2 regions of the Massilia sp. TWR1-2-2 genome follow, and region 1 is predicted to be linked to the other one. Evidence: predicted binding sites of a transcription regulator. Region 1 holds the regulator's gene; the other holds the start of a gene.
The links. The regulator sigma-54, encoded in region 1, starts transcription at its own class of promoters, with help from an activator protein. The targets are predictions, from matches to a motif close to TGGCANGNAANCTGCTTT.
Positions count from the first base shown of each region.

Region 2: the regulator sigma-54 is predicted to act here: its motif matches at 1,171-1,188, upstream of ACP7DD_RS19455 (TldD/PmbA family protein).

Region 1 covers NZ_JAFCWM010000015.1:74,202-77,747, forward strand. The annotation lists gene ACP7DD_RS15745 (enoyl-CoA hydratase/isomerase family protein) at 1-758, opposite strand, end outside; gene hpf (ribosome hibernation-promoting factor, HPF/YfiA family) at 877-1,230, opposite strand; gene ACP7DD_RS15755 (RNA polymerase factor sigma-54) at 1,298-2,779, opposite strand; gene lptB (LPS export ABC transporter ATP-binding protein) at 2,782-3,534, opposite strand; gene lptA (lipopolysaccharide transport periplasmic protein LptA) at 3,534-3,546, opposite strand, start outside.
Region 2 covers NZ_JAFCWM010000022.1:53,573-57,118, forward strand. The annotation lists gene ACP7DD_RS19445 (ABC transporter substrate-binding protein) at 1-126, opposite strand, end outside; gene ACP7DD_RS19450 (class I SAM-dependent methyltransferase) at 146-931, opposite strand; gene ACP7DD_RS19455 (TldD/PmbA family protein) at 1,344-2,981, shown strand; gene ACP7DD_RS19460 (TldD/PmbA family protein) at 2,984-3,546, shown strand, end outside.

The DNA.
Region 1 (3,546 bases):
GACGCCAGCGAATCCATGATCGCCTGCACGCCTGGCGCGCCGAAGTGGCGGTCGATGGTGGTGCGCTCGGTTTCCAGCATGGCGGCGCCGGCGGCGAACGGCGCGGCGAAGGCGACCAGCGCTTCGCGCAGCTGCGCGCCAGGCGTCGATTCAATCAACTGCGCCAGCGCCGGCATCTGCGCCTGCGGCACGAAGGTGTCGGCCAGGCCCGCGTACAGCGCGTCTGCGGCGCGGATGGTCAAGCCGGTCAGCCCAAGGTAGTAGCCCAGCCTGCCCGGTGCGCGCGACAGGAAATAGCTGCCGCCGACATCCGGGAACAAGCCGATGTTTACTTCGGGCATCGCCATCTTGGTGCCGTCGGTAACCACGCGCAGGCCGCGCGGACCCGCTTCAGCGATGCCGAGGCCGCCGCCCATGACGACGCCGTCCATCAACGCGACGTACGGTTTCGGGTAGTGATAGATCAAATGGTTGAGGCGATATTCCTCGGTGAAAAAGTCTTCCAGCGAAGCGCTGCCGCCGGTGGTCGGCGCGCTGCCGACGTCGTAGAAGAAACGGATGTCGCCGCCGGCGCACAAGGCTTTTTCGGAGGTGCTGCGAAGCACGACAGCGTCGACCTGCGGATCGTCGCGCCAGGCCAGCAGCGCGTCGGTCAGCGCGCGCACCATGTCGAGCGACAGCGAATTGAGCGAACGGGGACGGTCGAGCGTGATGACGCCGGTGCCGTTGGCAACATGGGTTTTGACGAAGTCGGTCATGGTGTGCTTGTCGATGTTAAAGCTGCATTCTAGCGCACGCCAGCACCTCATCCGTGCAGGGTGAAATCGAATTGAAAAGGGCGCCGTGAAGGCGCCCTCGCTTGCTCGATCGGCCGGCTTACGCAGCGGCGATGATCTCTTCCTCAGGCAGGTGCTTGATGGCCTTGTGGCCATGTTCCTGCAGCTGGGATTTGTACTTCATGACCTGGCGATCGAGCTTGTCGATCAGTGTGTCGATCGCCGCGTACAGGTCGTGCGACATGCTGGCGACATTGACCGTCTTGCCCGGCAACCGCAGATTGACTTCGGCTTTTTGCCGCTTTTCTTTTTCAGTAAGATTGTCAACTGTGAGGATCACGGCAATGTCGATGACTTGATCGAAATGTCGCTTCACTCGCTCCAGTTTGGTTTGTACGTAATCGCGGATGGCTGGTGTCACTTCAAGATGATGTCCACTGATTGTGAGATTCATACACACTCCTTTGATGATGTCGCTTCCTGTTCATGCGTCATAAGCGCAGAGGAACATCGTAAAAACTTTACAGACTTTTCCTGAGAGTTACAGGTGGGATCTTCAGCGCTTCGCGGTACTTGGCGACTGTGCGCCGCGCAATGACCATTCCCTGTTCCCCCAGCATGTCTGCAATCTTACTGTCTGATAGTGGGTTTTTAGGGTCTTCTGCTCCTGTCAGTTGCACGATGAGTGCCCGTATCGCCGTCGAGGATGCTTCTCCTCCTGCTTCAGTGGCGACGTGGCTACCAAAAAAATATTTCAACTCAAACATTCCATGCGGTGTCAGCATGTATTTCTGAGTTGTGACCCGAGAAATAGTACTCTCGTGTAAACCCAGTGTATCAGCAATTTCACGCAGCACAAGGGGGCGCATGGCAACTGCGCCGTGGGAAAAGAAATTGCGTTGGCGCTCAACAATAGCTTGCGCCACGCGCAGGATCGTATCGAAGCGCTGGCGCATATTCTTGATCAACCACTTGGCTTCCTGCAACTGCGCGCCCATCTGCCCTTCGCCCTTGCCCTGCTTGAGCAAGTTGGCGTACATGCTGTTGACGCGCAGCCGCGGCATCACGTCGTGGTTCAATGTCACCGTCCAGCCGCTCTTGGATTTGCGCACGATGACGTCCGGCACCACGTAGTCTGACGCACCTGAACCGAACGCGGCGCCCGGGTGAGGATTGCACTGGCGAATCACGCACTGCGCCTCACGCAGGTCCTCGTCGTCGCAGTCGAGCGATTTTTTCAGCTTGTTGAATTCGCGCTGGGCAAACCACGTCAGGTGGTCCGTGACAATCTTCAGCGCCATGCGCCGCGTGACCATCGGTACGCCCGGCATGCGGCGGATCTGCAGCGCCAGGCATTCGGACGCGTTGCGCGCGCCGACGCCGACCGGATCAAAACTTTGCAGCAGCGACAGCGCCGTCTTCAGTTCATCGAGATCGAGTTCGAGTTCGGGCGGCATGCGCTCGAAGATCTCTTCGAGCGACTCGGTCAGGTAGCCGTTGTCGTCGAGCGCGTCGACCATCAGTTCGACCAGCGCGCGGTCGCGCACTTCCAGCACGGCCAGGCGCATCTGCTCCATCAGGTGGTCGCGCAGGGTCACCGCGGACGCTTCGAGCTGCGGGCGCGAGTCCTCGTCGTCGGGCGCCTTGTTGCGGGCGGACTCGCCCCAGTCGTCGCTGTCGGCGCCGCTTTCGGCCGGCGCGCTGTCGACGTCGCCGCCCTCGCCTTCCGCCGCTGGCGCATCGGCCGGCGGCGCATCCTGCGCGCCTGGCTCGGGCGCAGCTTCACCGGGCGCGGCGCTCGAGCCGATGGCGCCGTCGGCGAGCAGCCGCACCGAGTTGTCCAGCGGGTCGTCGAGCCGCTCGAGCAGCGGATTGTCCGACAGCAGATGCTCGAGTTCCTGGTGCAGTTCAAGCGTGGACAACTGCAGCAGGCGTATCGACTGCTGCAGTTGCGGCGTGAGCGCCAGGTGTTGCGAGGTCCGTAGCTGGAGTGACTGTTTCATCGCTACATCCGGAAGTGTTCACCGAGGTAGACGCGCCGCACCGATTCGTCTGCAATGATGTCGTCGGGGCGGCCCGACGCAAGCACCGCGCCCTGGTTGATGATGTAGGCGCGGTCGCAGATGCCGAGCGTCTCGCGCACGTTGTGGTCGGTGATCAGCACGCCGATGCCGCGCTCCTTGAGGAAGCGCACGATGCGCTGGATCTCGATGACCGCGATCGGGTCGACGCCGGCGAACGGCTCGTCGAGCAGCACGAAGCGCGGATTGGTGGCGAGCGCGCGCGCGATCTCGACCCGGCGCCGTTCGCCGCCCGACAGCGACAGCGCCTGGTTCTCGCGCAGCTTCTCGATCTGCAGGTCGGCCAGCAGCGTGTCGAGGCGCTGGTTGATCTGCGCCTTGGTCAGCGCCTTGCCATCGACCTTCTGCAGTTCGAGCACCGCGCGGATATTGTCTTCCACCGTCAGCTTGCGAAACACCGACGCTTCCTGCGGCAGGTACGACAGGCCGAGCGAGGCGCGGCGGTGAATCGGCATGCTCGAGATGTCGACGCCGCTGATGTCGATCGAGCCGGCGTCCGACGGCACCAGGCCGACGATCATGTAGAACGAGGTAGTCTTGCCGGCGCCGTTGGGTCCGAGCAGTCCGACCACTTCGCCGCACTCGACCTGCAGCGAGACGTCGCGCACCACCAGGCGCTTGCCGTAGCTCTTTTGCAGGCCGCGTACGATCAGGGTACTGCCGCAGCTTTGTTCCATTATTGTTTTCCT
Region 2 (3,546 bases), on a different contig from region 1:
CGCCCAGATCAGCGCCGTGATGGTGGTCGGCGCCGCCGCCGGCGGCGCCTTGCCGCCGTCGCGCCCGCAGCCGGCGACCGCCAGCACGCACAGCAGCGCGCCGGCCAGCCAGGCGCCCGAAGTCATCTTCCCCACCGGCTGCCGCTTACGGCTTGACGAACTTGAGCGTCATGCGGTCGCTCTCGCCGATCGCCATGAACGCGGCGCGGTTCTCGTCCTTCATCGCCAGCACTGGCGGCAGCGACCAGACGCCTTTCGGGTGGTTGGCCGTGTCTTTCCGATTGGCGTTCACTTCCGATTTTCCGGCCAGCTTGAAGCCGGCTTTCTCGACCTGGGCGATGACCCATGCCTCGTGCACGTAGCCGCTCGACGCCTTGGCGTCCTGCGCCATCGACGCCGGCAGGCGGTGGTCGACCAGGCCGAACACGCCGCCCGGCTTCAGGGTGGCATGGACATTTTTGAGCAGCGCCTGCATCTGCTCGTCGCCCAGCGAAATCCAGTTGTGCAGGTTGCGGAACGTCAGCACCATGTCGACGCTGTTGGCCGGCGCGATCGCGTACGAAGTCGGCGGCTCGAACAGGCCGATGCGCACCTTGTCGTAGACGGCGGCGTTGGTGTTGAGCTTGTCCATGAACACCTTGCCGTAGCGTTTATCCGGCGGCGAGCCGGCGCCGATCAACACGCCCTTGTCGCGTAAATACGGCGCCAGGATTTCGGTGTACCAGCCACCCTGCGGCGACAGTTCCACCACCGTCATGGTCGGCGCGATCCCGAAGAAGCGCAGCGTCTCGTACGGATGGCGCGCCGCGTCCCGCGCGACGTTGGCCGGCGCCCGGTGGCTGCCCGCAATCGCCGCCTTCAGGGCATCGTCTGCCTGCGCTACGCCGCACACGCTCATTGCCAGCATCGCTGCCAGGATCATTCGTTTCATGGTGGTGTCTCCGTTGATGTTGTTCGGGAAGGCGGGAAGCTGAACAGCGGCCGCAGGCGGGATCATCTGTCAAGCCGCTGGCGCGGTCAAGCGCCGCGTTACCGCGCGCGCCATTTAGTCCAGAAACGCCTCCCGTACACCGCGTCCACCTGTCCGGCCGTCCGCCTGCGGACAGCCGCGGACAGCGCCGGACAGTGGGCCGGCACCGCGGCCGTCATCAAAATCAAGCACTTAGTGACTGGCATAAAGATTGCCTATTCAAAGTCTTTTGCAACTGTTAAGGTTGCCAAGGTTTTTTTTAACATTAGCAATAAAGATCGACCCGATTCAGGTTGTGCCGCAACAGCGTTGCCACCATCGACAGGTGACGCTCCTTCGTCAGTGCTTAGTGAGTACTTCTTCAGGAGATTCAATGGAACGTCGTGCCTTTCTCAATATCAGCGGCCTCGCCTTGGGCACCATGCTGGTGCCGGTGGTTGGACGCGCGGTCGCCGCCGAAGAGCTGCTGACCCCCCTCGCCGCGAAATTCAAGAAGACATTGGCCGACGTTGGCCTCAACGCCGCCACCCAGGCCGGCGCCAGCTACTGCGACGTGCGCATCGGCCGCTACCTGAACCAGTTCATCACCACGCGCGACCTGAACGTCGAAAGCGTCACCAATACCGAGTCGGCCGGCGTCGGCGTGCGCGTCATCTGCAACGGCGCCTACGGCTTTGCCGCCACCTCCGACATGTCGCCCGACGGCGTCGCCGGCGCCGCCCGCCAGGCCGTCGCCATCGCCAAGGCCAACGCCCGCCTGCAGTCCGAGCCGGTGCGCCTGGCGCCCGTCAAGGGCGTCGGCGAAGTGGCGTGGGCCACGCCGATCAAGAAGGACTGGCGCGCCGTGCCGATCAAGGAAAAAGCCGAGCTGCTGATCGCCGCCAACAAGGCCGGCATGGACGGCGGCGCCAGCTTCATGCAGTCCTTGATGTTCCAGGTGAACCAGCAGAAGTACTTCGCCTCCACCGACGGCTCCTACATCGACCAGGACGTACACCGCATGTGGATGCCGGTGTTCGCCACCGCGGTCGACAAGGCCACCAACAAGTTCCGCTCGCGCCAGGGCCTGTCCTCGCCCGTCGGCATGGGCTACGAATACCTCGACGCCCGTCCCGAGCACAAGGTCAAGGCCGCCGGCGGCGTCTGCACGCTGTACACCGATTCGTATGACCTGATCGAGGACGCGCGCGCCTGCGGGCGCCAGGCCAAGGAGAAGCTCACCGCCAAATCGGTCGCGCCGGGTAAATACGACCTGGTGCTCTCGCCCGAACACATGTGGCTCACCATCCACGAGTCGGTCGGCCACCCGACCGAACTCGATCGCGTGCTCGGCTACGAGGCCAACTACGCCGGCACCAGCTTCGCCACGCTCGACAAGTGGCAGTCGAAGAAATTCAAGTACGGCGCCGACCGCGTCAACATCGTCGCCGACAAGACCGTTCCCGGTTCGCTCGGCGCCGTCGGCTACGACGACGAGGGCGTCAAGTGCAAGAAGTGGGACATCATCAAGGACGGCATGCTGGTGAACTACCAGGCCACGCGCGACCAGGCCCACATCATCGGCGAGAAGGAATCGCACGGCTGCTCGTATGCCGATTCGTGGAGCAGCGTGCAGTTTCAGCGCATGCCGAACATCTCGCTTTCGGCGGGAACGAAGAAGCTCACGCCGGATCAAATGATCAAGGACGTCAAGAAGGGCATCTACATCGTCGGCGCCGGTTCCTTCTCGATCGACCAGCAGCGCTACAACTTCCAGTTCGGCGGCCAGCTGTTCTACGAAATCGTCAACGGCAAAATCGGCGCCCCGCTCGAAGACGTGGCTTACCAGTCCAACACCCAGGAGTTCTGGAATGCCTGCAGCGCGATATGCGACGAAAGCGACTGGCGCATGGGCGGCTCCTTCTTCGACGGCAAAGGACAGCCGTCGCAGTCGAGCACCGTGTCGCATGGCTCGTCGACCACGCGCTTTAACGGCATCAACGTCATCAACACCGCCCGCAAGATCGGCTGACCATGAAACTACTTAGCCTTGACGAGACCCGCCGTATCACCGACCGCGTGATGTCCTTCACCAAAGCCGACCAGTGCACCGTCACGCTGACCGGCAGCCGCACCGGTAACATCCGCTTCGCCCGCAACAACGTGTCGACCGCGGGACTGGTCGACAACGCCCAGCTGTCGGTGTCGGTCGCCTACGGCAAGCGCCAGGGCACCGCCATCATCAACGAGTTCGACGACAAGTCGCTCGAAAAAGTCGTGCGCCGGGCCGAAGACCTGGCCCGCCTGGCGCCGGAAAATCCCGAGTTCATGCCGGCGGTCGCCAAGCAGGCCTACAAGCCAAGCGCCACCTTCAGCGCCAGGACCGCGGCCATCGATCCCGACATGCGTGCCCAGGCCGCCGCCTACAGCATCGAGGCGAGCCGCAAGAACAAGCTGGTATGCGCCGGCTTCTTCACCGACCGCACCTCGTTTGAAACCATCGCCAACTCGAACGGCGTGTTCGGCCACCAGCAGGCCACCTCGCTCGACTTCACCTGCACCGTGCGCACCGAAGACGGGCGCGGTTCGGGCTGGGT